DNA from 3 places in the Mesorhizobium sp. M0983 genome. Region 1 is predicted to be linked to each of the others. Evidence: predicted binding sites of a transcription regulator. Region 1 holds the regulator's gene; each other region holds the start of a gene.
The links. Region 1 encodes PhoB, which activates phosphate uptake and scavenging genes when phosphate is short. Its sites were predicted from a motif close to TGTCATNNANCTGTCAT; they were not measured.
Positions count from the first base shown of each region.

Region 1 (10,200 bases):
CGGCGGCGCGCCCCCGTTCGCGGTCATCGACCGGCAGGGCCAAGCCCAACATGTCGGCGCCAAATGTCTTGCCGTCGATCCTGCGCTCGAGGACGGCTATGACAGGATTGTCTGGAATGTGCATCCCGACGCCACGCTCGATGCGTCCTTGGAGATTTCCGAGTTCGTGGTAGCATCGAACGGCGCACGTCCGAAAAGACTATCTTAATCAACAATGAAATCGTGCGCGCAGAGGCCGCACTTTCATGCTAGATGGCGGCTGGAGCTTGTTAAAGTGAGGACAAAGTGAGGATGACTCCATGCGGAAGATGATTATTGCCATGGTTGCCGTGGTTGCGGTCAGCGGCTGCACCACCACGGAAGAGAACGTGGGTATCGGCACTGTGGGCGGCGCGCTTATTGGTGGCGCTGTCGGCGGCGGCAAGGGCGCTTTGATCGGCGCTGGCGCTGGTGCGATTGGCGGTCTGCTGGTTCGCCGCCTGCAAAATGGCTACTGCCAATACAGAGATCGTCACGGCCGGATCTACACAGCTCGCTGCAACTAGTTTCGAGTTCCAGGCGAACAGCAAACGCGGAGGCAGACCACCTGTCTCCGCGTTTGCACTTCCAAAGCGCTGTCGCGATGCGGCTCACGAGACGGCGTTTCAAGCCGGCAGCGGAACCTTGATTTCCACGTTCAAGCCGTTTTCGTGAAAATCGCGCCTGATTGTGCCACGCAACTCGCGTGTGACGTTGAGATCGATCAGTCTGGTGCCGAAACCGCTCTTCGCCGGTGTCTCGAGCTTCCTCTGCCCGGCCTCGCGCCAGTTGAGAGCCAATGTCCGGGCTCCGCCGCGGCCTTCGAGCGACCAGTCGACCTTGAGCGCACCGACTGAATTGCCGGTTTCGCCATGCTTCAGCGCATTCGTCGCCAGTTCGTGAAAGACGAGGCCGAGTGCCTGCGTCGTCTTTTCGTCGAGAAGAACCTCCGGTCCCGACAACAGCCCTTCAGGAAGCTCGCTTCCGAACACCTGGCCAAGCTCGATGCGCAGCAGGTCGCCGAGATCGGCTTTCTGCCAGCGTGAGCGCGTCAGCATGTCCTGGGAAGCCGCCATCGCCTGCAGCCGAGCCGAAAATGATGCCGAGAACTCTTGGACGTCGGCGGTGTGCGATGCTGTCTGGCGCGCGATTGCCAGCACCCGCGTGATCGAGTTCTTGATGCGATGCTTCATCTCCTGCAGCATCAGGTCTTTTTCCAGCAGGCTCTTTTCGGTCGTTTCGTGAAGCAGCGAGACCGCCTCATAGGCCCGCTCCTGATAGCGGGCCACCAGCGCGATGGCGCCCGCAAGCAGTAGCCCGAACAATCCGAGCATCACCGGAATGGCACGCGAGGAAGGTTGCGAGAAAGCACTTGTCGGCCTGAACAGGACGACCCACGGCCGACCGGCAACGGTGATCTTGCGGGTGATCAGCAGCCTGTCGCCAAGGGCTGAAACAGGCGGCGTTTCCGACTGGAACAGCAGGTTGTCACTGTTCACAGCGCCGTCATAGATTTCGGTGTTGACCGGCAACAGAGGTGCCCGGCTGAGCGCAGCCTGGAACAGGTCCCGGGAGCGGAAGGCCGCATAGAGGAAGCCGGCAGTCGAAGATCTCGATGCGTTGACGGCGTCCGGCGCGGTTTCGACATTGAGCCGGACGAAGACGAGGAATCCGGTGAAGGTCTGCGCGGCACCCGTATCCTTGCCGAGCTGCACGAGCCCGCTGGCGTGCAGCTGGTCGTCGACCATCGCCTTTTCGATCGCCTCGCGCCGCACCGGCCCGGTGAACATATCATAACCGATGCTGGATTTATTGGACGGGTCCAGCGGCTCGAACAGCACGATGGGCGTACGCCACGGCAAGTTCGTGTCGGGATAGATCGGATGGCTTGCGCCGTGATCGTGCAGGATATCGCGCTCGACCGCCGCCTCGTTTTCAGTTTTCGCCAGGCGGAGGAAGCCGATGCCGCGCAGGCCGGCGAAATTATTGTCGATGTCGAGCGCGTTGAAGAAAGCCTTGAACTCGCCTTGCGAGATACCGCCATTGCGCGCATCGAACAATGCCCGGGTTGAGCGCAGCAGCGACAGGTCCAGGTCGATGCGGCTTTCGATCCGGTTAAGCGCGTCGTCCGCCGTCGCCTCGAATTTTATACGGGCGGCTTCCTGGGTGGCAAAATAGGCAAAACCCGCCATCGTCAGGCTGATCAGCGCGACGGCGATGAAAGCTACGGTCGGAAAGAGTTTCTTCAATTGCCGATACGTCCCGTGGACGGTTCGGCATCTTTATGGGCAACTCCCGACGCCAACACAATGGCGAGGCCAAAGCATGGTGACTGCTGGCACATTTTGGCGACTTGTGATTAGCCGGCTAATTCTCGTTCAGGCCGCGATCTTCAGGGCGCCCGGCCCTGGGATGGCGCCGGGCGGGCACTTGCCGAGGATGATCATACCGAGCACCTCGTCCTGGGTGACATCGGTCGTGCGCGCCGTGCCGACAACCCGACCGTTCTTCATGACGCAGACGCGGTCGGCAAGCTCGAACACGTCATGGATGTCATGGCTGATCAGGAAGATGCCGATGCCGTCGGCCTTGAGCTGCCTGACCAGTTCGCCGACCTGTGCCGTCTCCTGCGGCCCGAGTGCCGCTGTCGGCTCGTCCATGATCAGGATGCGGGCGTTGAACAGGATGGCGCGGGCGATCGCAACCGACTGCCGCTGGCCGCCCGAAAGCTTTACCACCGGCTCCTTGAAGCGTTGGAAGCGCGGATTGAGCCTGCCCATCACCTTGCGCGCCTCAGCCTCCATGGCGACGTCGTCGAGCGTACCCCAGCCGGTCATCAGCTCACGGCCGAGAAACAGGTTGGCAGCCGCGTCGACATTGTCGGCCAGCGCCAGCGTCTGGTAGATCGTCTCGATACCGTACTTCTTGGCGTCGCGGGGATTGGAGATCGAAGCCTCCTCGCCGTTGACGAAAATCTGGCCCGCATCGCGCTTGTAGGCGCCGGACAGGATTTTTATCAACGTCGATTTGCCGGCACCGTTATGGCCGAGCAAAGCCATCACCTCGCCCGGAAAAAGATCGACCGAGGCATCGTCGACGGCGCGAATGCCGCCGAAGGCGATCGAGATGTTGCGCATGTCGATCAGCGGCGTGCCCGTGGGAGCGGTCCTGTCTGCCATGCTCGTTCTCCTCACTAGACCCGTTTGCGATAGACGGTATCGAGCCACACCGCGACCACCAGCACGGCGCCGACAACGATGCTCTGCAGCGGCGAATCGATGCCGAGCAGCACCATGCCGGATTGCAGCGACTGCATCAAAAGCGCGCCGAGCATGGCGCCGAGCACCGTGCCGGAGCCGCCGGCGAGCGACGTGCCGCCGATCACGGCCGCCGCGATGACCAGCAGCTCGTCCAGGGTCCCCAGCGCATTAGTCGACGCGTTGAGGCGCGCCGATGCGATCGCCGCACTGATCGCGGCCAGCACGCCCATGATCATGAACACCTTCATGGTGACCCAGCGTGTGTTGATGCCGGCGAGTTCGGCCGCTTCCGGATTGCCGCCTATGGCAAAGACATAGCGGCCGAAACGGGTGCGTCTGGTGATGAAGGTCATGACGATGCCCGCGGCCACGGCCATCAGCACAGGTATGGCGATGCCGTGGGCGATGAACAACCCGCCCTCGGGAACGGTGATGCCGTTCTGCTGGGCATATTGGCGTACGATGCCGACCGGCCAAGGATAGGAATTGGCGATCCACACGGCGCCGAGGATGGCGGCGCAGGCTATCACGCCGAGCAAGCTTTCCGCCCAGACAGGGCGCAGCGGAAAGTTGAAGCGCTTGCGCTGCGAGCGGCCGTTGAAGAGCATGAAGGCAACGGCCGCGCAGGCGAGGACACCGACGATCCAGCTCCAGGTGGCGCCGATCGAGCCCCGTGGTCCGCCGCCCATCAGCTGGAAGGTCCTGTCCAGCGGCGCAACGGTGCGCCCGCTGGTGATCAGCCACGCCATGCCGCGCCAGACCAGCAATCCGCCGAGCGTCACGATAAAGGCAGGAACCTGGAGATAGGCGATGATGAAACCCTGAAACGCTCCGATAGCCAGGCCGAGCACCAGGCCGGCGGCCAGTGCGATGACCCACAGCCAGGGGCTGCCAAGCTGAAATCCCATGATGCGGACGAGGAATTCGGCCTGCGCCACGCCCATCACCATGCCGATCACGCCTTCCACGGAGCCGACGGAAAGATCGATGTTGCGCATCACGATGACCAGCACCATGCCGGTCACCATGATCGCCACCGACGAGGTCTGCACCGAAAGGTTCCAGAGATTGCGCGGCGTCAGGAAGAGCCCGCCCGACAGTATGTGGATCCCGACCCAGATGACCAGCAGCGCGCCGACCATGCCGAGCATGCGCGTGTCGAGTTCGGTTGCCTTGAGAAATCGGGCAACGACGCCGAGCTCCGATTCCCGCGCCCGGTCTGCCGTCGAGCTGTCGACCGGCGTGTTGGAAGTCGTGTCGGTCATGATGTTTCTCCCGCCGGGTTGCCGTCTGCCGCGGATGCCGGAAGCAGCCTAGAAGTTATCCGCCGGAAGCGGAAAAACAATTCTTTCTTGAAAAAACGCCGCGGCAAGCGGCCGCGGCGTTCGGACTTCTCGGAAACTCGGATCAGTTGCAGACCGGAACAGCGCCCGCCGCCACGCCCGCGCAGACCTCTTCTTTCTTGATCCAGCCGGCGTCGATGACGACGTTGAGGTTGTCCTTGGTGATGGCGACCGGGGTCAGGAACAGGGACTTTACGGTGTTGCCGCCGGGCGTGGTGAAATCCTTCACGCCGGCAATGTCGGTCATCTGCTTGCCGTCGGCCAATTGTGAGGCGATCTCGGCGGCGTTCTTGCCGAGCTCGCGCGCGTCCTTCCACACCGAGACCGTCTGTGTGCCGAGCGCGATGCGATTCAGCGCGGCGTGGTCGCCGTCCTGGCCCGAGACCGGAACCGATCCAGCCAACCCTTGCGCCGTCAGTGCGGCGACGACGCCGCCGGCAGTGCCGTCGTTAGCGGCGACCACCGCATCGACCTTGTTGTCGTTCGCGGTCAGGAACTGTTCCATGTTCTTCTGGGCGTTGGCCGGCAGCCAGCCGTCGGTATAGGCCTCGCCGACATTCCTGATCTTGCCGCTGTCGATGGCGTCCTTCAGCACTTCCATCGAACCGGCAAAAAGGAAATCGGCATTCGGATCGGCGCCCGAGCCCTTGATGAAGACATAGTTGCCTTCCGGCTTCACCTTGAACACGTCGCGGGCCTGCATGCGGCCGACTTCCTTGTTGTCGAAGGTCAGGTAAAAGACGTCCTTGTTCTCGATCAGCCGGTCGTAGCCGACAACCGGAATACCTTCGTCCAGCGCCTTCTGCACGGCCGGCCCTATCGCCGAGGCGTCCTGCGCCAGGATGATCAGTGCGTTGGCGCCCTGCGAGATCAGGCTCTCGACGTCGGTGAGCTGCTTGCCGGGGTTGGACTGTGCGTCGGCGGAAATATACTTGTCGCCTGCGGCCTCGATGGCCGCCTTCATTGCGGCTTCGTCGGTCTTCCAGCGCTCTTCCTGGAAGTTCGACCAGGAAACGCCGATGACCTTGTCCTTAGCCTGCGCCACCGACGCAAGCGCCAGCGTCATGGCGACACCCGCCAGAATGGCGGTCGTGAATTTCTTCATCATATCCTCCCTGCGCCGCGTACGGCGTGACCAATTGGCCCCAAAGGCCAGCTTAGAGGCGCTAATTTTTTCGAGCCTCGAAAAAATACTGGCCCGATCTCCCGCTGCTGTCAACATCGATTCTGATGGATTTTGATGTTGCTGCGAGTTTTTCGAGCTTCGGAATAAACGATGACAGCGCCACCTGCATCTGACACTATTTGCCTCATCTGACACTATTTGTCGGCATTACCGACGGCTTCCGGTTCATGAGCGGCCGCGGCAAACCGGGAGGAAAGCAAAACGATGTCGGTCGGAATCCGCCATGACGATTTGCGCCGGCGCAACCGGGCGATGGTGATCTCGGCCGTGCGCCGGGCCGGCCAGCCATCGCGTACGGAGATCGCCGCAACCACCGGCCTCAGCCATTCGACCATATCGGCGATCTCCTCCGACCTGATACGGGAAGGCATCCTCGCCGAGAGCAAGGCAAGCGAACCCGTTTCGTTGAAACGCGGTCGTCCGCAGGTCGGCCTCGCCCTCAATCCGGAAGCGGCGGCGGTGCTGACCGTGGTGTTGTCGCTGAATTTCCTGTCGGCCGCCATCATCGACTATGCGGGGCAGGTGGTCGCCGAGGAACAGCGCCGGCTGGACACGCTGACCATGCCGCGCGACGAACTGATCCGCGAATGCATGGCCATCGTCCGGCGCCGGCTGGACGATCCAGATCTTGACGTCCGCAGTGTCGCCCGCATCGCCCTGGCGATTCAGGGAATTACCGACTCCCCTGCACGCGCCATGCTGTGGTCGCCGATCACGCCGCAGACGGACATCGCCTTTGCCGACATGCTGGAAGATGAATTCGGCATCCCGGCCACGGTGGAGAACGACTGCAATATGATGGCGGTGGCTTTGCGCTGGCGCGATCCGGATCGCTATCGCGACGACTTCATCGCCATCCTGCTTTCGCACGGCATCGGCATGGGGCTGGTGTTGAAGGGCGAGCTGTTCACCGGCACGCATTCCTCGGGCGGCGAGTTTGGCCACATGATCCATCGTCCGGGCGGCGCGCTCTGCCGTTGCGGGCGGCGCGGCTGCATCGAGGCCTATGCCGGCAATTACGCCATCTGGCGCAACGCCACGCAGATGAGCGAAGACAGCCAACCGGTCGCCGACGTCAGCGACGCCGACATGCGCGCGCTGGCGGTTCGGGCGCGCGAGAAGGACGGGCCGGAACGCGAAGCCTACCGCAAGGCCGGCGAAGCGCTGGGTTTCGGTCTCGGCTCGCTGTTCGCGCTGATCGATCCGGCACCGGTCGCAATGGTCGGCGCCAGTGCCGCCGCCTTTGATCTGATCGAGCCGGCCTTGCGGAAGGCCATCGCCCAGACCGCCGGCGGCCAGCATTCGGGCTCGATCTCCTTCGATACCGAGCCGAACGAATTGCCGCTGATCCGCGAAGGCTGTGCAATGCGGGCGTTAAGCTTCGTCGACCAGCAGATTTTCGCGCCGGGCGCGCAAATGAGGCCCGGCGTCAGAAAGAACGTAGCCTGACTGGGCGGGTCAATCTTCCCTGATCGCGTAGCCGGCACCGCGGATGGTGCGGATGACATCAGGCATGCGGCCGTTGTTGACGGCTTTGCGCAGCCGCCCGACATGCACGTCGACGGTGCGTTCGTCGATATAGATCGTCTCGCCCCAGACATTATCGAGTAACTGGCTGCGCGAGAAGACGCGGCCCGGATGCCGCATCATGAATTCGAGCAGCCGGAATTCGGTCGGCCCGAGCCGGATCTCGGTCTTCTTGCGATACACCCTGTGCGATTCGCGATCGAGCACGATGTCGCCGACCTTCAGCACGCTGGACAGCACTTCCGGCTTGGCGCGGCGCAGCAGCGCCTTGACCCTGGCCATGAATTCCGGTGTCGAAAACGGTTTGACCAGATAGTCGTCGGCGCCGGTCGAAAGACCGCGTACCCGGTCGCTCTCCTCGCCGCGCGCGGTCAGCATGATGATCGGCAGCCGTTCGGTTTCGGGGCGCACCCGCAACCGGCGGCAGAGCTCGATGCCGGAAACCGCTGGTATCATCCAGTCGAGCACCAGAAGATCGGGCACATTCTCCTGCAAACGGATCTCGGCTTCGTCGCCGCGTGTCACCACCTCGACCTGGTAGCCTTCGGATTCGAGATTGTAGCGGAGCAGCACACCCAACGGCTCCTCGTCCTCCACCACCATTATGCGTGGTGCGATCATCGGCTGGGCACCCCCATCATGTCGCCGGTGCGGACATTGTCGTTTCGTCTTGCTTCGGACGATTGACCGGCAATTGCTCGCCGGTCAGCACATAATACGCATTTTCGGCGATGTTGGTGACATGGTCGCCGATCCGCTCCAGATTCTTGGCGCAGAACAGCAGATGCGTGCAAGCGGTGATGTTGCGCGGGTCTTCCATCATGTAGGTCAACAGTTCGCGGAACACCGACGTATATTTGACGTCGATGCGCTCGTCGGCGGCGCGTAGCTTGGCCAACGCGGCCGCATCGCCTGCAGCATACTCCTCGATGACGCCCTGCACCTGGATGAGCACCAGCTGCGCCATCGCATCGATGGAATGCGATAGGTCGCGCGGTGTGACGCTAAGGCCGACCGCACTCACACGCTTGGCGATATTCTTGGCAAGGTCGCCGATGCGTTCGAGATCGCCGGCCATGCGGATCGCCCCGACGACATGGCGCAGATCGTGGGCCATCGGCTGGCGCTTGGCGATCAGGGTGATGGCGCGGTCGTCCAGTTCGCGTTGACGCGCATCCATGATGGCATCGTCGGAAACGACGCGTTGCGCCAGCACGTTGTCAGAATTCAACAGGGCCTTGGTCGCCCCGCCGACCATCGAACCGGCGAGGTCGGCCATGTCGCGGATCAGCTTGCTGATCTGCTCGAGATCCTCGTCGAAAGAAGCGACTGTGTGTTCGCCCATGGTCCTGTCCTTATATGCATGATCGGAACGGCTCAGCCGAAGCGGCCGGTGATGTAATCCTGCGTGCGCTTCTCGCGGGGCGACGTAAAGATCTTCTCGGTCCGGTCGAACTCGACCAGTTCACCCAGATACATGAAGGCGGTCTGGCGCGACACGCGCGCCGCCTGCTGCATGTTGTGGGTGACGATGACGATCGTGTAATCGGCTTGCAACTCGTCTATCAGCTCCTCGATCTTGGCGGTCGACAGCGGGTCGAGTGCCGAAGCCGGCTCATCGAGCAGAATGACTTCCGGCTTCACCGCCACGGTGCGGGCAATGCAAAGCCGCTGCTGCTGGCCGCCTGACAGGCTCAAGCCGCTGGCGTTGAGCTTGTCCTTGACCTCGCCCCACAGCGCGGCCCGCTTCAACGCTTGTTCGACGCGGCCGTCCATTTCGGACTTGCCGAGATTCTCATAGAGCCTGACCCCGAAGGCGATGTTCTCGTAGATCGACATAGGGAACGGCGTCGGCTTCTGGAACACCATGCCGATCTTGGTCCTCAGGAGATTGAGATCCTGCGAGCGGTCGAGAATGTTCTTGCCGTCGAGCAGCACCTGGCCCTCGGCTGTCTGCTTCGGGTAGAGTTCGTAGATGCGGTTGAACACACGCAGCAGCGTCGATTTCCCGCAGCCCGAAGGGCCGATGAAGGCAGTGACGCTGCGCTCGGGCAGCGACAAGGTGATGTCCTTCAACGCCTTGCTCTGGCCGTAGTAGAAGTTGAGGTTCTTGACCTCGATCTTCGTCTTCTCGGCGACCGTTTCGGTCATCGTCATGTCCGGGGACAACATCTGTGTCATCTGTCCTCTCTGCGTCCGGTAAGGCTGCGGGCGAGGATGCTCAAGCCCAGAACCGTCAGGGTGATTATGAGTGCGCCGGTCCACGCCAGTTGCTGCCATTCCTCGTAAGGGCTGAGAGCGAACTGGAAGATGGTCACCGGCAGGCTGGCCATCGGCGCGTTGATATTGCTGCTCCAGAACTGGTTGTTGAGCGCGGTGAAGAGCAGCGGCGCCGTCTCGCCGGAAATGCGTGCTATCGCCAGCAATATGCCGGTGACGATGCCGGACAATGCGGCGCGGTAGGCGACCGAACGGATCACCACCCAACGCGGCGCGCCGATCGCGGCACCGGCTTCACGCAACGCGTTCGGCACCAGGTTGAGCATGTCTTCAGTGGTGCGCACGACCACCGGAATGACCAGGATGGCAAGCGCAACGGCGCCGGCTATGGCCGAGAAATGCCCCATTGGCCGCACCATCAACTCATAGACGAACAAGCCGATGATGATCGAGGGCGCCGACAACAGGATGTCGTTGATGAAGCGCACGACGGTGGTGATGCGCGAGAAACGCCCATATTCGGCCATGTAGGTTCCCGCCAGCACGCCGATCGGCGTGCCGACGACAACGGCGATGATCGTCATCAGCAGGCTGCCCGCGATTGCATTGAGCAGGCCGCCGGCCTCGCCTGGCGGTGGCGTCATCT
Region 1 is NZ_JAMYNH010000003.1:67,412-77,611, forward strand. It holds gene NKH71_RS06785 (YMGG-like glycine zipper-containing protein) at 300-545, shown strand; gene NKH71_RS06790 (CHASE domain-containing protein) at 645-2,267, opposite strand; gene NKH71_RS06795 (ATP-binding cassette domain-containing protein) at 2,397-3,197, opposite strand; gene NKH71_RS06800 (sugar ABC transporter permease) at 3,212-4,543, opposite strand; gene xylF (D-xylose ABC transporter substrate-binding protein) at 4,686-5,726, opposite strand; gene NKH71_RS06810 (ROK family protein) at 6,012-7,256, shown strand; gene phoB (phosphate regulon transcriptional regulator PhoB) at 7,266-7,955, opposite strand; gene phoU (phosphate signaling complex protein PhoU) at 7,972-8,679, opposite strand; gene pstB (phosphate ABC transporter ATP-binding protein PstB) at 8,712-9,515, opposite strand; gene pstA (phosphate ABC transporter permease PstA) at 9,512-10,200, opposite strand, start outside.

Region 2 (10,200 bases), 280 kb from region 1:
TGGGTCCGATGCTCTTTCCTCAGCGCACCACGAGAAGCGACGGGCCTGACGGCATGTCACTGTTCGTGCTGACCTCGCCGGCATGCGCACGTTCCTTCAGCAGCACGGTTGCGAGGCCGGCAATGCCGAGCAGGCCCTGCACGTAGAGCAGGGCAGAAAGCACGGAAGCGGCGAATTTCGTTTTCATCCTGTTCTTTCCTCAAAATTGGGATTTACGGGCGCTTCAGGGGAACCCCCGAAGCGCCCGCGCCGCCAGCGGAGCCCCCCGTTGCGGCGCGGGCCTTCGGTCCTCTCGGCTGCAAGTTGCCGGAGGCGCCGCGCATCCTCAACGGCTCTAAGCCGCCCCCGCCAGAGGGACTTGAGCCGGTCGACGCGCAGGCTGGAAACTGTCCAGACCAATTTAGACCGTCGCGAAAACAGTGTGGGCTTCCGATCGTTCGTTGCCGGCTGTTTTCGTTACGTCAACTTTGCCCGTGCGCTGTATCCGGATCATGCCGCCGAGGCCGCGCTTTGTTGCAGCTCGGTTTCGAAGTGAGGTGGAATTCCTCTCAAACGAAAGACAATCGCGTATTCGTGCCGCGGTTTGGCTGATCCGCTTAGGCAAACACGCCGCCGCTGTCATGACGACGTCCAACAGCTGTAAGCCGCTTTGCACGGCGTTTTCCGTTAACCAGGGGAAAACAGAATCGAAACACAAACGAGCATCTAGCGAAATCGACTTGAAACAGGATGCCCCGATAAGCCGGTCATCGAATTGAGCCGGCCCCGACCGGCAGAATAGGGGAGACATCATGTACACCGCCATTTCCGCCAAGCTCATCAACATCGCCGCCGCCGTCATCACCGGTGCTGCCTTGCTTGTCAGTGCCGGCAACAGCGCAGCCCACGCCGCCGCCAACAAGATCGTCGCGCGTGTGTCGCTATCGCAGCAGACCATGGAAATCTTGGTCGACGGCCGGCCGACATTCGCCTGGAAAGTCTCGACCGGCGACAGGACGCACGTCACGCCGACCGGTTCGTTCAAGCCGACCCGCATGCATGAAATGTGGTATTCGAAGAAATACGACAACGCCCCGATGCCGCATTCGGTGTTCTTCAGCGGCGGCTACGCCGTACATGCGACAAGCGCCATCAAGCGCCTCGGCCAGCCGGCCTCGCATGGCTGCGTGCGTCTGCATCCGGACAACGCCGCCGATTTCTATCAGCTCGTCGAGGTCTTCGGCCCGGCCAACACCAGCATCGTCATCGTCAAATGAGCGATGCTTTTCGTAGCTCCCAAGAAAGGCCGGAAATCCGGCCTTCTTTATTGTGCAATGTTAGTACAATCTAATCCGGCATCACCGGCATCAGCTTGGGGTCCGGCTTTTCGGCGTGATGCGGCAGGTCCTTGCTGGCGATAAACGTGTAGAACATCGGCACCACGAACAGCGTGAACATGGTTCCGACCAGGATGCCGGTGAAGATCACCAGGCCCATCGAATAGCGTGCCGCGGCACCAGCGCCGCTGGAGATGATCAGCGGCACCACTCCGAGCGCCATCGCCGCCGTCGTCATCAGGATCGGCCGCAGCCGCACCTTGGCCGACGCGATGATCGCATCGCGCCGCCGCATGCCGTGCATTTCACGCTGCTGGTTGGCGAACTCGACCAGAAGGATGCCGTGCTTGGTGATCAGGCCGATCAGCGTAATCAAGCCGACCTGGGTGTAGATGTTGAGGGTGCCGAGCCCGACATTAAGCGGCACGATCGCGCCGAAGATCGAGAGTGGCACCGCCATCATGATGATCAACGGATCGCGGAAACTTTCGAACTGCGCCGCCAGCACCAGATAGATGACGAGAACGGCTGCCGCGAAGGCGATGATGATCGTGTAGCCCTGTTGCTTCTCCTGCCGCGACTGGCCGGTATAGTCGATGAAGAAAGTGTCGGGCAGGCTCTCCTTGGCGATATCCTCGATCGCTTTCAAACCGTCGCCGGTGGTGACGCCAGGCAGCGGCAGGGCGGAAATCGTTGCGGAATTCAACTGGTTGAACTGCTCGATCGCCGCCGGCGACGCGTTGGTCGAGATCTTCACCACCGCAGAGAGCGGCACCATCTCACCCGAGACGCTGCGCACGAAATACTCCCCCAGTTTTTCGGGATTGTCGCGAAAGCTCTGCGGCACCTGCGGGATGATGTCGTAGCTGTTGGATTCGCGGTCGAATTGCGCCACCTCGGCGCCACCGACCAAGAGGGTCAGCGTCCGGCCGATATCGGCGATCGGCAGGTTGAGTGCCGCGGCGCGGTCGCGGTCGATCGTCACCGTCACTTGCGGCGCATCGTAGGACATCGAATTCTGCACGGCGAGGAAGCGACCGGAGGCCTGCGCCTTGTTCTTGATGTTCTCGGCCGCCTCGTACACTTGGGAGGCCTCGCCGGTCGAGCGCACCACCATCGTGATTGGCAGGCCGCCGCCGGAGCCGGGCAGTGTCGGCGGTGCGAAGACGAAAGCCTCGACGCCCGCCACCTTGGCAAGGCGGGCAGTGATGTCTTCCTGAAGTTCCTTCGAGCTGCGCGCGCGCTCGGCCCAGTCCTTGAACGCAAAGCCGACGAAAGCGCTGTTCGTCGGGCCTTGGAACGCGACGGCGGAGAACCGCGCCCTGGTTTCGGGGATATCATTCACCAGCCCGAGAATCTGGTTCACATAGGTCTCGGTGTAGTCCGACGTCGCATAGCGCGGTGCGTTCACAATAGACAGCAAGAAGCCCTGGTCTTCTTCCGGCGCCAGTTCGCTCGCGGTCTTGGTGAACATGAAGCCGGTCGTGGCGACCAGTGCGATGACGATCATCAGCGTCACCGGGCGATATTTCAGCGAGCCGCTGACCAGCCGCTCATAGACGTTTTCGACGCGCCCGAACGTGTTGTCGACAATGCGCTGGAAGCGGCTGTGCGAGCCGGCCCTCAGGATGCGTGCCGACATCATCGGCGTGACGGTTAGGGCAACGACACCCGAAAGGACCACCGAGCCGGCAAGCGTCACTGCGAATTCGCGAAACAGTGCGCCTGTCAGGCCGCCGGTGAAGGCCAGCGGCGCGAACACGGCGGCCAACGTTATCGTCATGGCGACGACGGCGGAAGAGATCTCCCGCATGCCGTTGAAAGCCGCCTGCATCGGCGACAAGCCGTCTTCCTCCATGTGGCGGTGGATGTTTTCCACCACCACGATGGCATCGTCAACAACCAGTCCGATCGCCAGCACCATGGCCAGCAACGACAAAAGGTTGATCGAATAACCCAAAGAAAACAGCAGGAAACAGACGCCGATCAGCGACAGCGGAATGGTCACGATCGGCATCAGCACCGAGCGGAACGAGCCGAGGAAGAGCAGGATGACGACGATGACGATGGCGACCGCCTCGCCGATGGTCTTGAACACCTCCTCGATCGACGCGCTGATCTGCTCGGTCGAGTCATAGACGATCTCGATCGTCATGCCGAGCGGCAGCGTCTCCTGGATCGTCGGCACAATCTTGTGGATCGCCGCCGCGGTGGTCAGTGGATTGGCGGCCGGCGTCGGAAAGATGGCGAGAAAGATGCCGGGCTTGCCGTTGAAGGTGACCCTGGTGTCGGTGTTCACCGCGGCGAGTTCGACGCGGGCCACGTCGCGCAGTCTCACCACATTGCCGTCTTTCGAGCGGAGCGGAAGGGCAGCGAAAGCCTCCGGCGTCTGCAGGGTCGAGCGAACCGTGATCGAGGAAGCCACATATTCGTTTTCGGTATCGCCGGGCGCGGAGAGGAAATTCGATTCGTTAATGGCGGTCAGCACTTCCGCCGCCGTCACACCGCGCGCCGCCAGTTTGATCGGGTCGATCCAGACACGCATCGAATATTCGGCGGCGCCGAAAATCTGCACGTCGGCAACACCTTCGACCGTCGACATACGCGGCCGCACGACGCGCTCGATATATTCGGTGAGCTGTTCCGGCGTCATGTTCGGGTTCTGCATCGAGATGTACATCATCGCGAACTGCTGGCCGGTGCCCTTGACGATCACCGGGTCTTTGGTTTCGTCCGGCAGATCGCCGCGAACGCTCTGAACCTTCGACAGGACTTCGTTCAGCGCAACGTCGGGGTCGGAGCCGAGTTTCATCTGCACTGTCACGGTGCTGGATGACGGCCGGCTCGCCGACGTGACATAATCGATGTTTTCGGTCGAAGCGACAGCACGCGCGATCGGCGCGGAAATGAACCCCTGGATCAGGTCGGCGCTGGCGCCGGGATAGGCCGTGGTGATCGTGATGGCCGTTTCTTCAACCTCTGGATACTGCCGGATCGAAAGGTTGAAGATGCCCTGAAAACCCAGAAGCAGGATCATGCAGGCAAGCACGGTCGAAAGGACCGGGCGGCGGATGAAGAGGTCGGAAAAGCTCATTGCTGGGCTGCCTGCTGGTTCCCCGGCTTGCTCGGATCGATCGTGTTGTCGACGGCAACGGACATGCCGTTGGAGAGCCGGTTCTGGCCGGCGGTAACGACTTCGTCGCCGGGCTGGATGCCTTCCAGGATCTCGACCAGGCCGGCGTTGTGGCGGCCTGGCTTGACGAACACCTGGGCGAGCACGAGCTGCGGCTTCTGTTCTTCCGCTGCCGGTTTGGCTTCCGCTGCCGGTTTGGCTGGGGTAGCGCCCGGCTTTTCTTCGGGTTTTGCCGCGGGTGCTTCGGCAGCGGGCTTGGCAGCATCCGCGGCTGGTTTTTCTTCCGGCTTTGCCTCGGGAGCCGCGCCGTTGACTTCTGCGGATTTGGCCGGGCGCACCACGAAGACGAAGTCACCGTACAGGCTGGAGGTCAGCGCAGTCTGCGGCAGCGCCAGCACGTTGTTCTCCTCCGGCAGTTCGACACGCACCTGGACGAACTGGCCGGGCGTCAGCTTGCCTTCAGGATTGGCGACCTCCGCCCTCACCGTCACCAGCCGGCTCGTCGGGTCGATCTTCGGATCGATACCGCGGATGCTGCCGGCGAACGGCATGTCGCCGCCGCCAATGCCCAGCCGCACCGTCTGTCCGATCTTCAGCAGCGGAAGCTGCTGCTCCGGCACGGTGAAATCGACACGCATCGTGTCCATGTCCTGCAAGGTCACCACGGCGGTGCCGGGTGTGAGATACTGGCCAATGTCGATTTTCGGAATACCGACGGTGCCCTTGAAAGGGGCCGTCAACTGCTTTTGGTCGAGCACCGCTTGCAGCTTGTTTACCTGCGCGGAGGAGACCGATGCTGCCGCCTGCGCCGTGTCCAGCGTAGCGTCGGTGCCGACCCCGCGCTTCTGCAGCTCAAGAGCGCGCATCAGCGTCGTCTGGTCGGATGTGGCTTGCGCCTTCGACGCCACGAGGTCGGCCCGCTCGACGGCATCGTCGAGCTGCAGCAGCACGGCGTTGGCGGCGACCTTCTGATTGGCATGAAACTGGATGTCCTTGACGATACCCGCGGTTTCGACGGTCAGGTCGACGCCGCGCACGGCACTGACAGTACCGATCGCCTCGACGCCGGGCGTCCAGGACATCGGTTTGACGATGACCGTCGACACGGTCGCGGCCGGCGGCTTCATGGTGGCGAAAAACTGTTTGATCGCATTGTCGCGGAACAGGTTGAAGCCGACGATGCCGCCGCACACCAGCACGAGCAGAATGAAGGCGATGATGAAGCGCTTGATCACGAACAGTCCCCTCGGCCATGGCCCAGCATAACGGTCGGATGACCGGAACACATACCTGTGACTGGTCCCAATTTCAAATGACGGCAATCTTACTGTACCGTCTGGACGGTCTTGTCAATTCCGCTTAAGCTAATGAATGGGGAACGATTGATGAAGGCCCGCAGAACAAATTCGCGCGAGAAGATCCTCGCCGCCGCCGCCGACGTGGCGCGCGAGACGGGTCCCGGCAGCCTGTCGCTGGATGCGGTCGCCAGCCGTGCCGGCGTGTCGAAGGGTGGTCTTCTCTACAATTTCCCGACCAAGGCGAAATTGATGCAGGCGCTGGTGGAGGATTACCTCAGTGCGTTCCAACAGGCGCTTGAGGCCGCACGCACGAACGGCGTCAGCGGTGAGAGCCCGCTTGCGGCCTATATCAGGCTTTCGGCCGAGCATGCCGAGGAGTCGAAACCGTCGGCGACCTGGATATTTTCGGCGATTGCCGAGGATCCCGATTTCCTGACGCCGATAAAATCGTTCAGGCGGCAAGTGTTCGAGCGGCTGAAGCAGGAGACGCCGAATCTCAAGGCGCTGCTGGTCTGCTATCTCGCTATCGAAGGGCTTCGCAGCATGAACCTGTTCGGTTCGGACATTCTCTCCGCCGACGAGCGCCGGTTGCTGATATCGACCCTGCTGGAGATCGCGGAATAGATCAGGAACCACCGTCCAGCACTATCTGCTCCAATCTCAAAGTGCTCTGCCGTCACACAGGCTTCATTGTGCCGACATAGCGTCCTCCCATTCTTTGCTGCAACGCAAGAGGAGTGGGGTATGGTCGATATTGTTTCCAGCGAAGCAGGAATTCCAAGGCCGGAGCATCCGCTCGACCGGCCAAACAGCACCGGCAAATGGTTTCTGCCGGCCTTTGCCGTCATCATCCTGGGCGGCCTTGCCTATGTCGGCTACGCGCTCAGCCAGGACCTGACCAGCACCGTCGCGGTGCCGTGGATTCTGCTTGGCCTGGCGCTGCTGATCGCGCTCGGCTTCGAATTCGTCAACGGTTTTCACGACACCGCCAATGCGGTGGCAACGGTGATCTACACCCATTCCATGCCGGCCGAGCTTGCAGTGATGTGGTCCGGCTTTTTCAACTTCCTCGGCGTGCTCACCGCCAGCGGGGCGGTCGCCTTCGGCATTATTTCGCTGTTACCGGTCGAACTGATCCTTCAGGTCGGATCGAGCTCCGGGCTGGCCATGGTCTTTGCGCTGCTGGTCGCAGCGATCATGTGGAACCTCGGAACCTGGTATCTCGGCCTGCCTGCCTCGAGCTCGCACACGCTGATCGGTTCGATCATCGGCGTCGGCCTCGCCAACCAGTTCACGGCGCCGGCCGGTTCCATCACCAGCGGCATCGACTGGTCGCAGGCAAGCAATGTCGGCCTGTCGCTTCTGATCTCGCCGCTGGTCGGGTTTTGCCTGGCTGGGCTGCTGCTTCTGGTGATGAAGCTGCTGGTCAGGAACCGCGAGCTTTACGAGGCGCCGAAGTCGAGCGCTCCGCCGCCGCTGTGGATCCGGGCGCTGCTCATCTTCACCTGCACCGGCGTCAGCTTTGCCCACGGCTCCAATGACGGGCAAAAGGGCATGGGCCTCATCATGCTCATCCTGATCGGCGTGGTGCCGACCGCCTTCGCGCTCAACCGCACACCGGACGTGAACTATCTCGAAGCTTACAAGTCCGCAGCGACGCAGGTCGAAACGGTACTCGGCAAATACGTCAAGCCCGGCGTCGCCGTGACCGACGCGGCAACCGTGGTCGGTGACGCCGTTCGCACCAAGACCTGGAAGGACGAGACCACGCCTGCCCTGCAGAGCTTCATCCACGACACTAGCGCAATGTTGTCGCCCTATCCGTCCGTGGAAAAGCTGCCGACAACGCTGGTCAGCAACGCCCGCAACAACATCTATCTTATCGGTGAAGCGCTGAAACTGATCGACAAGAAGAAGCTGCTGCCGATGGAGGTCGACGACCTGAAGGCGGTGACGACCTATCACAAGGCGGTCGACAACGCGACGAAGTTCATCCCGCTCTGGGTCAAGGTCGCCATCGCGCTGGCGCTCGGCCTCGGCACCATGGTCGGCTGGAAGCGCATCGTCGTCACCGTCGGCGAGAAGATCGGCAAAAGCCATCTGACCTACGGCCAGGGTGCGTCCGCAGAGCTTGTTGCAATGGCGACCATCGCATCGGCCGACTATCTCGGCCTGCCGGTCTCGACCACCCATGTGCTGTCGTCGGGCGTTGCCGGCACCATGGCGGCGAACGGCTCGGGCCTGCAATGGTCGACAGTGCGCAACATGCTGATGGCCTGGATACTGACCCTTCCGGTCTCCATCTGTCTTGCCTTCGTGCTGTTCGTCATCTTCCGCCAGATATTCTGAGCGGGGATAGGACTTGGCCAGAATGTCGCGGCGCCGGCTCCGGCGCCGCCCGGATCCTGAACGTGCATTGTCTCGGCGGCGGCCATGAATGACGCATCGCATCTGACATTGCTTGCCGCGGACGACCAGCATCATGCCCCCGGGCTGGTCTGGGCCTATCATGCCGCTCCCGGCAAAGCTCCCGAATCGCTGGCGCCCCGGGACATAGAGGCCGCGCTGGCCTCACTGGACGGCTGGGTCTGGCTGCATGTCGACCTTGTCGACCGGCGCGCCCATTCCTGGGTCAGCCATGCCTGCGCGCTGCCGGCGTCGGCTCATGCAATCCTCGAAGGACATGAGGACAGCCTGGTGCTGGCGCATGAGAATGGCGTCGTCCACGGCATTTCCGCCGACCTGCATGGCGAGATCGCCCATCAGTCGACGACCATCGGGAGATTGCATTTTGCGGTCTCGGAGCGGCTGCTGGTCACCGGCCAGCGCCATCCGCTGGCGGCGGTGGAGGAAGTGCACACCGCCCTTGCCGCAGGGCTGCGGCCCGCCACAGCATTCGAGCTGTTCGAAACGCTGGTCATGGCTTTTTGCAAGACCACCAGCCTGCGGCTCGCCGCGGCGACGAAGCGGCTCGATGCGGTCGAGGACCATCTCGTGACCGAGCGGCTTGCCGACGAAAGACGACAGCTGAAGGATGTGCGCCGCCTTGCCGTATCCTTGCATCGGCCGATCTCGGCCCTGGCAGCACTTTTCCAGGATGAAGACCGTTCCGCCTGGAACCTTTCCGCCGGCGCACATGAAGTTCTGCGCCGGCTTGCTGCCCGCCTGGAACGGCTCGACCCGAGGTCGTCATGATCAACGACCGGGCAAGGCTGCTGCAGGAGGAGCTTGCGGCCGAGCTTGCCGACGAATCGAACCGCAGCCTCAAGGCGCTGGCAGTGATGAGCGCACTGCTTTTGCCGGGCACCCTGATCGTCGGCATATTCGGCATGAACACCGGCGGGCTGCCATTCACCGACAGCCCCAGCGGCTTCTTCCTGGCGATGCTGCTGGCGGTTGGCGCGACCGGCCTGTTCTACTGGCTTCTACTGTGCGCCGGCGCCAAACTGCGGTTCTGAGGCCGACTAATGGCGGCGTTCGTTCGCCTGTATGCAAAGTACGGGCTGGCACGTCGAAACCACGCCGTCCCGCCTTCCGAAAATCGGTTCCGATTTTCGGGCCGATGCGCTAGAGCCTTTCGGGATTGAACCGTGCCTTTAACCCGGAAAGGCTCCCGCCGCTGCCCATGCCCCACCTTCCCGAGCATCTTCTCACCGGCTACCGCAATTTCATGAGTGGCCGCTATCTCACCGAAAGCGGGCGTTATCGCGCACTGGCCCGGGAAGGCCAGGCACCGGAAACTATGATCGTCGCCTGCTGCGATTCCCGCGCTGCGCCCGAAGCGATCTTCGATGCCGGGCCGGGCGAGTTGTTCGTGCTGCGCAATGTCGGCAATCTGGTGCCGCCCTATGCGCCCGACGATCAGTTCCACTCGACATCGGCAGCGCTCGAATTTGCCGTGCAGAGCCTCAAGGTCAAGAACATCGTGGTGATGGGCCACGGCCGCTGCGGCGGCATCCGCGCGGCACTCGACACCACGGCCGCGCCGTTGTCGCCGGGTGATTTCATCGGCAAATGGATGAGCCTGATCGCGCCGGCGGCCGAGACCGTATCGTCCAGCACCTTCATGACCGCGACCGAGCGCCAGACCGCGCTGGAGCGCATATCGATCCGATATTCCATCGCCAATCTGCGTACCTTCCCTTGCGTCTCGATCCTCGAAGGCAAGGGGCGGCTATCGCTGCACGGCGCCTGGTTCGATATTTCGACCGGTGAGCTTTGGGTGATGAACAAGGAGACCGGCGATTTCGAGCGGCCGGAGACGGAGTAGGAGACAAGGCATGGTGCGAATTCCGGTCGCGTTCGCGGCGGCAGCACTGCTGTGCTCGGCAGATTTCGCCCGCGCCGACGACAGCGCGATCATCGACCGCTGGTATTCGGCACTGCTCGTCGCCGACCGCACCGAATTGTCGGACCTGCTTGCCGACAACGTCCGCATCAAGCTCGACGACCT
Region 2 is NZ_JAMYNH010000003.1:351,165-361,364, forward strand. It holds gene NKH71_RS08220 (hypothetical protein) at 20-187, opposite strand; gene NKH71_RS08225 (L,D-transpeptidase) at 792-1,256, shown strand; gene NKH71_RS08230 (efflux RND transporter permease subunit) at 1,327-4,410, opposite strand; gene NKH71_RS08235 (efflux RND transporter periplasmic adaptor subunit) at 4,407-5,684, opposite strand; gene NKH71_RS08240 (TetR/AcrR family transcriptional regulator) at 5,835-6,371, shown strand; gene NKH71_RS08245 (inorganic phosphate transporter) at 6,492-8,096, shown strand; gene NKH71_RS08250 (CorA family divalent cation transporter) at 8,181-8,942, shown strand; gene NKH71_RS08255 (CorA family divalent cation transporter) at 8,939-9,205, shown strand; gene NKH71_RS08260 (carbonic anhydrase) at 9,373-10,017, shown strand; gene NKH71_RS08265 (nuclear transport factor 2 family protein) at 10,028-10,200, shown strand, end outside.
Region 2: a site for PhoB is predicted at 6,422-6,438, ahead of NKH71_RS08245 (inorganic phosphate transporter). Genes of this name have one in related genera too.

Region 3 (10,200 bases), on a different contig from region 1:
ACAGCCTGCGTGAGGTTCTCGCCTTCGCCTTCGAGGCGAGCCTTCTGGTCGGCCAGAGTCAGGAGACGGCGATCTCCAAGAAGCTTGCCTCATGGGCCGCCATCTTGGCCGTGCCGACAGCATTCGCCGGCATCTACGGCATGAATTTCAGCGACATGCCGGAACTGAGGATGGAATATGGCTACCCGGCCGTACTGGCGGCAATCGCCCTGATCTGCACGTTTCTTTACTGGCGGTTTCGCAAGAATGGGTGGCTTTGAAGAGAGGTGAATAGTGAATAGGGCTAAATGGGAGCCTTGCTTCTTACGCCAGGCTCAAGCCGCCACCATTCACCTGCTCCGCCGCCGCTCCGACGCCGGCTGGAACGCCACCCGGGCGTGGTACTTGCAGTAGGGTCCGGTTTCGGCGGCGTCGTTGCCGCAGAAATGGAAGTCTTCCGAAAGCGGATCGCCATTCGGCCACTTGCAGGTGCGCTCGTTCAGCTCGACGAGTTGCAGATGCCGGGAGATCGGCACGACGACGTTTTCGACCGGGCGGATATAGTGGCGCGACACCGGTTCGGCATCGAACTGCGCCTTGAGCGCGGTCGCACCGATCGACATCGACGTGGTGGCATGGCGCGTGGCGCTTGCTGCCCGCGACACCGATTTCTGGATCGTCGATCCCTGTACCGTCTTCTTCTGGCGTGCCGGTGATGCGGTTGTGCGTCCGCGGCCGGACAGTTTCAGCCGGTGCACTTTGCCGATGACCGCATTGCGGCTGACCCCACCAAGCTGTGCGGCGATCTGGCTGGCGCTGAGACCCTCCGACCACAATTTTCTGAGAAGTTCGACTCGCTCGTCAGTCCAGTTCATGAGACCGCGCTCCTGCTGAAAAGTGCGGCAATCGGAATCCATTCCCGACCCGGCTTCTGCCGGGCAGACACCACATATATCGGGTGATTAGGTCCGCCGCACGAAATCTAGTTATTTCTCTACTACAATTACCTTATGCGCTGACTCGGTGACAAGAGTCCCAAGGCCAACACGAATCGGTTTTTTCGGTTTTCCCCAACTTGCCCGGTCGCTTATGAGCCGGCATTGTGCTGGGGGGCTTGCCGCACGTCCTTGCGCGACCTTTTCGTTGACTTCACGGCCGAAAAACACGATAAGCCACAAGGGCCGCCGCTTTGGCGGCTTTTTGATTTTCCGGTTCCGGAGACGCATATAATGAGCGGTTCGGCGCTTTTCGAGACCTTTGTTCGCGCACCCCTGGCTTTCGACCACGGTGAAGGCACCTGGCTGGTCACCGACAAGGGCGAGCGATATCTCGATTTCGCAGGCGGCATCGCCGTGAATTCATTGGGCTACAGCCATCCGCATCTGGTCGCGGCCCTCACTGAACAGGCCGCCAAGCTCTGGCACGTCTCCAATCTGTACGAGATTCCGGGACAGAGCCGGCTCGGCGAGCGGCTGGCCGACGCCAGCTTCGCCGACAAGGTGTTCTTCACCAATTCCGGCGCAGAGGCGCTTGAATGCGCCATCAAGACGGCGCGGCGCTATCACTTCGTCAAGGGCCATCCCGAGCGCTTCCGCACTATCAGCTTCGAAGGCGCCTTCCATGGCCGCACCCTGGCGACCATCGCCGCCGGCGGCCAGTACAAATATCTGGAAGGTTTCGGCCCCAAGGTCGACGGCTTCGACCAAGTCGGCTTCGACGACATCGACGCCGCCGAAAAGGCGATCACGCCTGAAACCGCGGCGATCCTGATCGAGCCGGTGCAAGGTGAGGGCGGCATCAGGCAAGTGCCGTCGCAATCGCTGAAGCGGCTCAGGCAGCTCTGCGATCAGCACGGACTGCTCTTGATTTTCGACGAGGTCCAATGCGGCGTCGGCCGCACCGGAAAGCTGTTCGCGCATGAGTGGGCGGGTGTCACACCCGACCTCATGGCGGTGGCCAAGGGCATCGGCGGCGGCTTCCCGATGGGCGCCTGCCTCGCCACCGACGAGGCAGCGGCCGGCATGACCGCCGGCGTGCACGGCACCACCTTCGGCGGCAATCCGCTGGCCATGGCGGTCGGCAACGCCGTGCTCGACGTGGTGCTGGAAGACGGCTTTCTCGATGACGTCCGGCGCAAGGCGCTGCTCTTGAAACAGGGGCTGGCCGGTGTCGCCGACGAATTTCCGGACGTTATCGAAAGCATCAGGGGCACCGGCCTGATGCTCGGCCTTAAATGCGCGATGCCCAACACCAAGGTTACGGTGGCACTGCGCGACCAGCATCTCTTGACGGTTCCGGCCGGCGACAACGTTATCCGTCTGCTGCCGCCTCTCACCGTCACCGATGCCGAGATCCACGAGGGGCTCGAGCGCATTCGTGCCGGCGCCAAGAGCCTGGCGGATGCCATCGTCGCTGCCGCCGCGAAGTAATCCTGGAATTCCTGATGTCCCTTCGCCACTTCACCGATCTTTCCGCCGTTTCCGAAGGCGATCTGCGCTTCATGCTCGACGACGCAGCTGTGCGAAAGGCGAGGCTCAAGGCCGGCGAACGCACCAAGCCGCTCGAAGGCAAGGTGCTGGCGATGATCTTCGACAAGCCCTCGACGCGCACGCGCGTGTCGTTCGACGTCGGCATGCGGCAGTTGGGTGGCGAGACGATCATGCTGACTGGCACCGAGATGCAACTTGGCCGTTCCGAGACTATTGCAGACACGGCCAAGGTGCTGTCGCGCTATGTCGATGCCATCATGATCCGCACCACCTCGCATGACCGGCTGCTGGAACTGACGGAAAACGCTACGGTGCCCGTCATCAACGGGCTGACCGACGAAACCCATCCCTGCCAGTTGATGGCCGACATCATGACCTTCGAAGAGCACCGCGGTCCGGTGGCCGGCAAGACGATCGCCTGGACCGGCGACGGCAATAATGTCCTGCATTCTTTACTGGAGGCCTCTGCGCGGTTCCGCTTCAAGCTGAACGTCGCCGTGCCCGAAGGCAGCGAACCGGCTCAGAGGCATGTCGACTGGTCGAAGGCCAATGGCGGCAAGCTGAAATTCACTCGTTCGCCCGAGGAGGCCGTTCACGAGGCCGACTGCATCGTCACCGACTGCTGGGTCTCGATGGGTCAGGAGCACCGTGCGCGCGGCCACAATGTCTTCTTGCCCTATCAGGTCAACGCGGCCCTGATGGCGAAAGCCAAGCCGGACGCGCTGTTCATGCACTGTCTGCCGGCGCATCGCGGTGAGGAGGTTACCGACGAGGTCATCGATGGGCCGCATTCGGTGGTGTTCGACGAGGCCGAGAACCGGCTCCACGCCCAGAAGGCGGTTTTGGCCTGGTGCCTGGGCGCTTGATCCGGGCCGCCTTGATCCGGGAGTTCGTGGTGCCTATCTCAGGCGCATCACGCAAATCGAGCGCGTCTCGTCGCATGCGCCCCGGAGGGCGGCATCGCCGCGCCCCGGAGCTTTGTCATGTTGGAAACTCGTCAATTGGCTGAACATCAACCCAAGCTCGGCGAGTTCGGCTACGCCGGCGACGACCATGTCGTGCCGTTTGAGGTCGGCCCGCTCGACGTGCGCGGCCGTACCGTCCAGCTCGGGCCGATGCTCGACGCTATTCTCAGCCGCCACGAGTATCCCGAGCCGGTGGCACGACTACTGGCCGAAGCCTGTGTGCTGACCGTCCTGCTCGGAACTTCGTTGAAGTTCGAGGGCAAGTTCATTCTGCAGACCCGCACCGACGGGCCGGTCGATATGCTGGTCGCGGATTTCTCCACGCCGCACGCGCTGCGCGCCTATGCCCGCTTCGATGCCGACCGGCTGGAGGCTTTGACGGCTGCCGGCGAGACGTCGCCGCAGACGCTGCTCGGCAGCGGCGTCCTGGCGCTGACAATCGACCAGGGCGCCCACACGCAACGCTACCAGGGCATCGTCCAGCTCGACGGCGTCACGCTGGAAGAAGCCGCACGCACCTATTTCCGCCAATCGGAGCAGATTCCGACCGACCTACGGCTTTCGGTGGCCAAGCTTCTGACGCCCGGCGTCGGCGGTGCCCGCGAGCAATGGCGCGCCGGTGGCCTGCTGGCACAATTCCTGCCGCAGTCGCCGGAACGCATGCGCGTACCCGACCTTCCCGGGGGCGACGGCGATCCGCGTGAGGAAATCCACGACCCGACCGACAATTCCTGGCAGGAACTGCTGGCGCTGCTTGGTACCATTGAACCGACCGAGCTGATCGATCCGACTATCGGCGCCGAGCGGCTGCTTTACCGGCTGTTCCACGAGCATGGTGTCCGCGTCTTCGGCGGCGTGCCGGTCGCCGACCAGTGCTCATGCTCGAGGGAGAAGATCCGCGGCATCCTCGAGGGTTTTTCCGCCGAGGAGATCAGAGACAGCACCGAGGATGGTAGCATTCACGTCGCCTGCGAATTCTGCTCGAAGCAATATGACTTCGACCCGGCGGAATTTGCAGCGGCTCAATAACGAGCGTCAGTGCGGCTGCCTTCGCAGAACTTGGGTTCCTCGCCCCGCAAGGCGGGAAGAGGAATCAAAGTGAACGTCAATTGACGGTGCGCCGCGTGCCTGGCAAATCGAGTGAGAAGGCGGGGATGGCGACGTCGAAGGTCTCGCCCCGCTTGTTGCGCATTGTGTAGTGCCCGACCATGATGCCGGACGGGGTCGAGAGCGGGCATCCAGACGTATACTGATAGCTGTCGCCGGGGTTGAGTCCCGGTTGCTCGCCGACGACCCCGGGGCCGCGCACTTCCTCGACCTTGCCGGTGCCGTCGGTAATGTGCCAGTAGCGCGACAGAAGCTGCACGAACTCGTCCGACTGATTGTCGATGGTCACCTGGTAGCCCCAGACATAGCGGTTTTGCGGCGGGTCGGAGTGATCCTCCAGATAGAACGGCCTGACCTGCACTTCGATGTTGCGGGTGACGGCGCTGTACATAAACTGCTCCAAAGCAATGTAGATGGAACTTTCGACGCTCAGCGCAGTTTGATCAACGATGCGCGTCATCTCCTTGCCCGACTCAAGCGCAGGTGCCGAAAAACAATGTCATTTAAGTGACACATGACAATGATGGTGTGCAGGCTTGTGCCGGGCGACTCGGTGTTCTGTCGAATTGTTGAAAACGGCCGTCAGGCGGCCGGCATTTCTGGAGTGACCAGATCTCGATGGAACCGACATTCGCAGCCGCCCTCTTTTCCATAGCTCTCCTTCTTTCAAATCTCGCCAGCATCCTGTTAGCTTCGCTGAAGCTGAAGCGAGCAGCCAGGATCGCATCGCCCGCCGCCACCGTGCTACCGGTATCGATCGTCGTCCCGGCGCGCGGCGTCGAGCCGTTTACCGAGGAGACGCTGGAGCGCGCCTTCTCACTCGACTGGCCGCGCTACGAACTCATCTTCTGCGTCGCCCATGCCGACGACCCCGTGGTCAAGTCGATCACCGCTGCAATGGCGCGTTTTCCGGCTATACGCGCCCGGCTGCTCGTCGGCGACGACCGCATCAGCGGCAATCCGAAACTCAACAATTGCGTGAAGGGTTGGGAAGCGGCGCTTTATCGCTGGGTCATCCTTGCCGATTCCAACGTGCTTATGCCGAGCGATTATGTCCAGCAGCTGATGGCGGCATGGCGGCCCGACACCGGCCTCGTCTGCTCGACGCCGATCGGCTCGCGGCCTGAAGGGTTTTGGGGGGAGGTCGAATGCGCCTTTCTCAACACGCTGCAGGCACGCTGGCAGTACGCTGGAGAGGCGCTCGGCCTTGGCTTCGCCCAGGGCAAGAGCATGTTGTGGAACAAGTCGATGCTTGACGCCAATGGCGGCATCCGCGCACTGGCCGCCGAGATTGCCGAGGACGCCGCCGCGACCAAGCTGGTCAACCGGCTCGGACTGCGGGTCAATCTTGTCGCTTCGCCGTTCGAACAGCCGCTCGGCCGGCGCACGCTTGGCGAGATCTGGTCTCGGCAGGCGCGTTGGGCGCGGCTGCGCCGCGTCACCTTCGCGCTGTTCTTCGCCCCCGAGATCCTGATCGGCGCGGCGCCGCCGCTGGTGCTTGCGCTGATCGCGGCGGCTGACGCCGGCGTCAGCCTGCCGGCAACCGCCATCGCCGTGCTGGTCGCGGCCTACCTGCCGGAATGTGCCCTGGCCTGGGTCAAAGGATGGCACCTGTCGCTGCGCACCATCTTGGCAATGATGGTTCGCGACTGCATGCTGCCGGCGATATGGGCGCGCGGCTGGCTGAGCGGCGCCGTCGACTGGCGCGGCAACGTTATGACCATCCAGACCAAGGCCGTCGCGGAGCTGGAAGAGACCCCGTCCGGCGCCTGACCGGCACGTCCGGCGCGGGCTGTACGAACCCGCTCGCCCTGTTCGGCCAGCCTTATCCGGCAGCTCTCAGCGCTTGCTCGATATCTTCGAGCAGATCGTCGGTATCTTCCAGGCCGACGGAAAGCCTGAGCGTTCCCGGTCCGATGCCGAGCTCGGCGCGGGCCTCATCGGTCAAATTCTTGTGCGTGGTCGTCGCCGGATGGGTGATCAAGCTCTTGGCGTCGCCGAGATTGTTGGAAATCAGCACGATGTCGAGCGCGTTCTGGAAAGCAAAGGCCGCCTGCTTGCCGCCCTTCACATCCAGGCAGATCAGCGTCGAACCACCCGACATCTGCTTCTTGACCACGGCCGCTTGCGGGTGGTCGGCACGGCCGGGATAGATGACGCGGGCGATTTGCGGGCGCTCGGCGAGGAAATCCGCGATGCGGCCGGCACTTTCCGTCTGCTGGCGTACGCGCAGCGGCAGCGTCTCCAGGCCTTTCAGCAGGGTCCAGGCATTGAAGGGCGAGAGGCTGGGGCCGGTGTGGCGGAAATAGTCATGCAGGTTCTCGTCGATCCATTTTTTGTCCGACAAGATAACGCCTCCAAGGCAGCGCCCTTGGCCGTCAATATGCTTGGTGGCCGAATAGACGACGATATGGGCGCCGAGCTGCAAGGGTTTCTGCTGCAAGGGCGTGGCGAAGACATTGTCGACGATCAGCCTGGCGCCAATCGAGTTGGCAAGTGCCGCGACGGCGGCGATGTCGACCACCTCCAGCGTTGGGTTGGTCGGGCTTTCCAGGAAGAACAGTTTGGTGTTCGGCTTGACCGCCTGTTCCCAATTGGCGATGTCAGTGCCATCGACCAGCGTTGCCTCGATGCCGTATTTCGGCGCCAGCGTCTCGACCACCCAGCGGCAGGAGCCGAACAATGCGCGCGCCGCCACGATATGGTCGCCCGCCTTGGCGCTGCACAGCAATGCTGCCGTCACCGCCGCCATGCCGGACGCCGTGGCGCGCGCGTCCTCGGCGCCTTCCAGCGCGCACATACGCTTTTCGAACATGTCGACCGTCGGATTGGCATAGCGCGAATAGATGAAGCCCGGCTCCTCACCCTTGAAGCGCGCTTCCGCTGCTTGCGCCGTCTCGTAGACATAGCCTTGGGTGAGATACATCGCCTCAGAGGTCTCGCCGAAGCCGGAACGCAGCGTCCCGGCATGCACGAGTGCGGTCTGAGGCTTCCAGTCGCGCTTCTTGGTCATCATTCTATCCAAACACCAAAAATGGTCCAAACAACAAAAAACCGGTCGCGAAAGTCGCAACCGGTCCATATGGCCTTGCGGCCCGACGGTCCTTTAGCGACTTGTTTAACGTGGCTGCAAGCCGACCGGCCAAATCACCACGGGATAACGAGCTTTAGACCCGCGCCACGCTTGCGTCAATTGCCGGCATGATTAAGAGGGTTGTACCAAGCAGGTGCCAAAGGCGTCCAGTGTCGGACCTGCGGCAGAACAAGACCTCGCCCGGCGTTCGAACGGAGCCAGACCCTTGCGGCAGACAGGCATTCTTCCCGATCAGGATATTTCCGCGCTGTTCCAGACGGGCGCGCTGAAATCGCCGCGCGCGCTCGATGCCGACCAGATCCAGCCGGCCAGCCTTGACCTCAGGCTCGGCGACAAGGCCTGGCGCGTGCGTGCTTCCTTCTTGCCCGGCCCCGACCACAGAGTTGTCGACAAGCTCGACCGGCTGAAGTTGCACGAGATCAACCTCGCCGAAGGTGCCGTGCTCGAAACCGGCTGCGTCTACATCGTGCCACTGCTCGAAAGCCTGGCGCTGCCCGCGCATATTTCGGCTTCGGCCAACCCGAAGAGCTCGACCGGGCGGCTCGACATCTTCACTCGGGTAATGACCGACCGCGGCCACGAGTTCGACAAGATCGCCGCCGGCTATGAAGGCCCGCTCTATCTGGAGGTCAGCCCGCGCACCTTCCCGATCGTCGTGCGCACCGGCTCGCGGCTGTCGCAGATCAGGTTCCGCACCGGCAATGCGCTTTTGTCGGAAAGCGAACTGCACGACCTGCATCGCGCCGAGATGCTGGTCGCCACCGAGCCGCCCAACATCTCAGGCGGCGGCATCGCGTTGTCGATCGACCTCGACGGTGACAAGGACGGGCTGGTCGGCTATCGCGGCAAGCACCACACCGGCCTGGTCGACGTCGACAAGCGCGCCGCGCAGGATGTCGTCGATTTCTGGGAGCCGCTCTACAAGAGCGGTGCCGGCGAGCTGGTGCTCGATCCGGACGAATTCTATATCCTGGTGTCACGCGAGGCGGTGCATGTGCCGCCGCTCTACGCCGCCGAAATGACGCCCTTCGATCCGTTGGTCGGCGAGTTTCGCGTCCATTATGCCGGTTTCTTCGACCCCGGTTTCGGCCATTCGGCGTCGGGCGGCACCGGCAGCCGGGCGGTGCTCGAGGTGCGTAGCCACGAAGTGCCGTTCATTCTCGACCATGGCCAGATCGTCGGGCGGCTGGTCTACGAGCACATGCTGAAACGGCCGCAGGCACTCTACGGCACCGATCTCGGCTCCAACTATCAGGCGCAGGGCCTAAAACTGTCCAAGCATTTCCGCGCGGCGCGCTGAGCTTCCCCTTACTTGCGGCTATGCCGGCTCAAAGCGCCTTCACCGCCACCTTCACCGGCTGCTCGATTTCGAGCGGGTTGCGCAGCGGCAGGCCGAAATCCTTCGCCTCGATTTCGAACACGTCGCCGGCCTCCGTCCTGATGCCGTCGGCGAAGGACAGCGTCGCCGTGCCGAACATGTGCACATGCACGTCGCCCGGCTGGCGGAAGGCCGAGTATTTGAAGTGGTGATGCTCGAGATTGCCAATGGTGTGCGACATGTTCGCCTCGCCCGACAGGAACGGCTTTTCCCAAAGCAGCTTGCCGTGGCGCAGGATGCGTGAAGCGCCGCGAATGTCGGACGGCAGGTCGCCGATCAGGATCTCCGGCCCGAACGAGGCGTTGCGCAGTTTCGAATGGGCGAGGAAGAGATAATTCACGCGCTCGGTGACGTGGTCGGAAAACTCGTTCGACAGCGTGAAGCCGACGCGGAACGGGGCGCCGTCGTCGCCGATCACATAGATTCCGGCGATTTCCGGCTCCTCGCCGGCATCCTGGGCGAAGGCGGGCGACATGAGCGCCGCGCCGGGCGCCACTGCCATGGTACCGTTGCCCTTGTAGAACCATTCGGGCTGCACGCCGATCTGGCCCTTCGCCGGCTTGCCGCCCTCCAGCCCCATGCGGAACATCTTCATGGAATCGGTCAGCTGTTCCTCGCCGCCATCGCTGAGCTTCTTGTGCATGGAATCGCGGGTCGCGGCGGAGCCGAGATGCGTCAGCCCGGTGCCGGTGAGATGGAGATGCGCCGGATCGGGATGGTTGATCGGCGACAGCAGCCGTCCCTTCTTGTAGGCTGCGTCGAGATCGACGGTTTCGCCGAAGCCCTTGCGCTCGATCAGGGCGACAAGCCCGGTGCCGGTGCGCGCGGCTTCCATCGCCAGCGAATAGACGCTGCGGGCGCCGTTGATGACGCGGGTCTTGCCGCCGTTGCGGGCAACGACGCGGATCGTCTCGGCGTCGTCGAGGATCTGTGAGATCAGCATGGTAACCCTCTCTGAATTGCGGCCTGCCTTCTTGGCAAACCCTGCCCGGCGCGGCTCGGACCCTGTCCACGCCGCGGTTGAAATTCTTCGTCCGGATTGCGCTCGCGGGTCAGGTCCCTCGGGGGACTTCTTCGCGCCGCCCGGCAGCGCCGCGATGTGACCCGTATGCCTCCTGGTTGCCTCTCAAGCCTTGTTCTTGTTGTAGACGTCGAAGACGACGGCGCCGAGCAGCACCAGGCCTTTGA
Region 3 is NZ_JAMYNH010000016.1:97,408-107,607, reverse strand. It holds gene NKH71_RS24780 (magnesium and cobalt transport protein CorA) at 1-260, shown strand, start outside; gene NKH71_RS24775 (GcrA family cell cycle regulator) at 330-854, opposite strand; gene NKH71_RS24770 (aspartate aminotransferase family protein) at 1,209-2,408, shown strand; gene argF (ornithine carbamoyltransferase) at 2,423-3,334, shown strand; gene NKH71_RS24760 (Hsp33 family molecular chaperone) at 3,452-4,462, shown strand; gene apaG (Co2+/Mg2+ efflux facilitator ApaG/CorD) at 4,539-4,931, opposite strand; gene NKH71_RS24750 (ceramide glucosyltransferase) at 5,159-6,313, shown strand; gene NKH71_RS24745 (O-succinylhomoserine sulfhydrylase) at 6,366-7,556, opposite strand; SAM riboswitch at 7,627-7,704, opposite strand; gene NKH71_RS24740 (2'-deoxycytidine 5'-triphosphate deaminase) at 7,840-8,934, shown strand; gene araD1 (AraD1 family protein) at 8,963-9,955, opposite strand; gene mmsB (multiple monosaccharide ABC transporter permease) at 10,139-10,200, opposite strand, start outside.
Region 3: a site for PhoB is predicted at 5,038-5,054, ahead of NKH71_RS24750 (ceramide glucosyltransferase). Genes of this name have one in related genera too.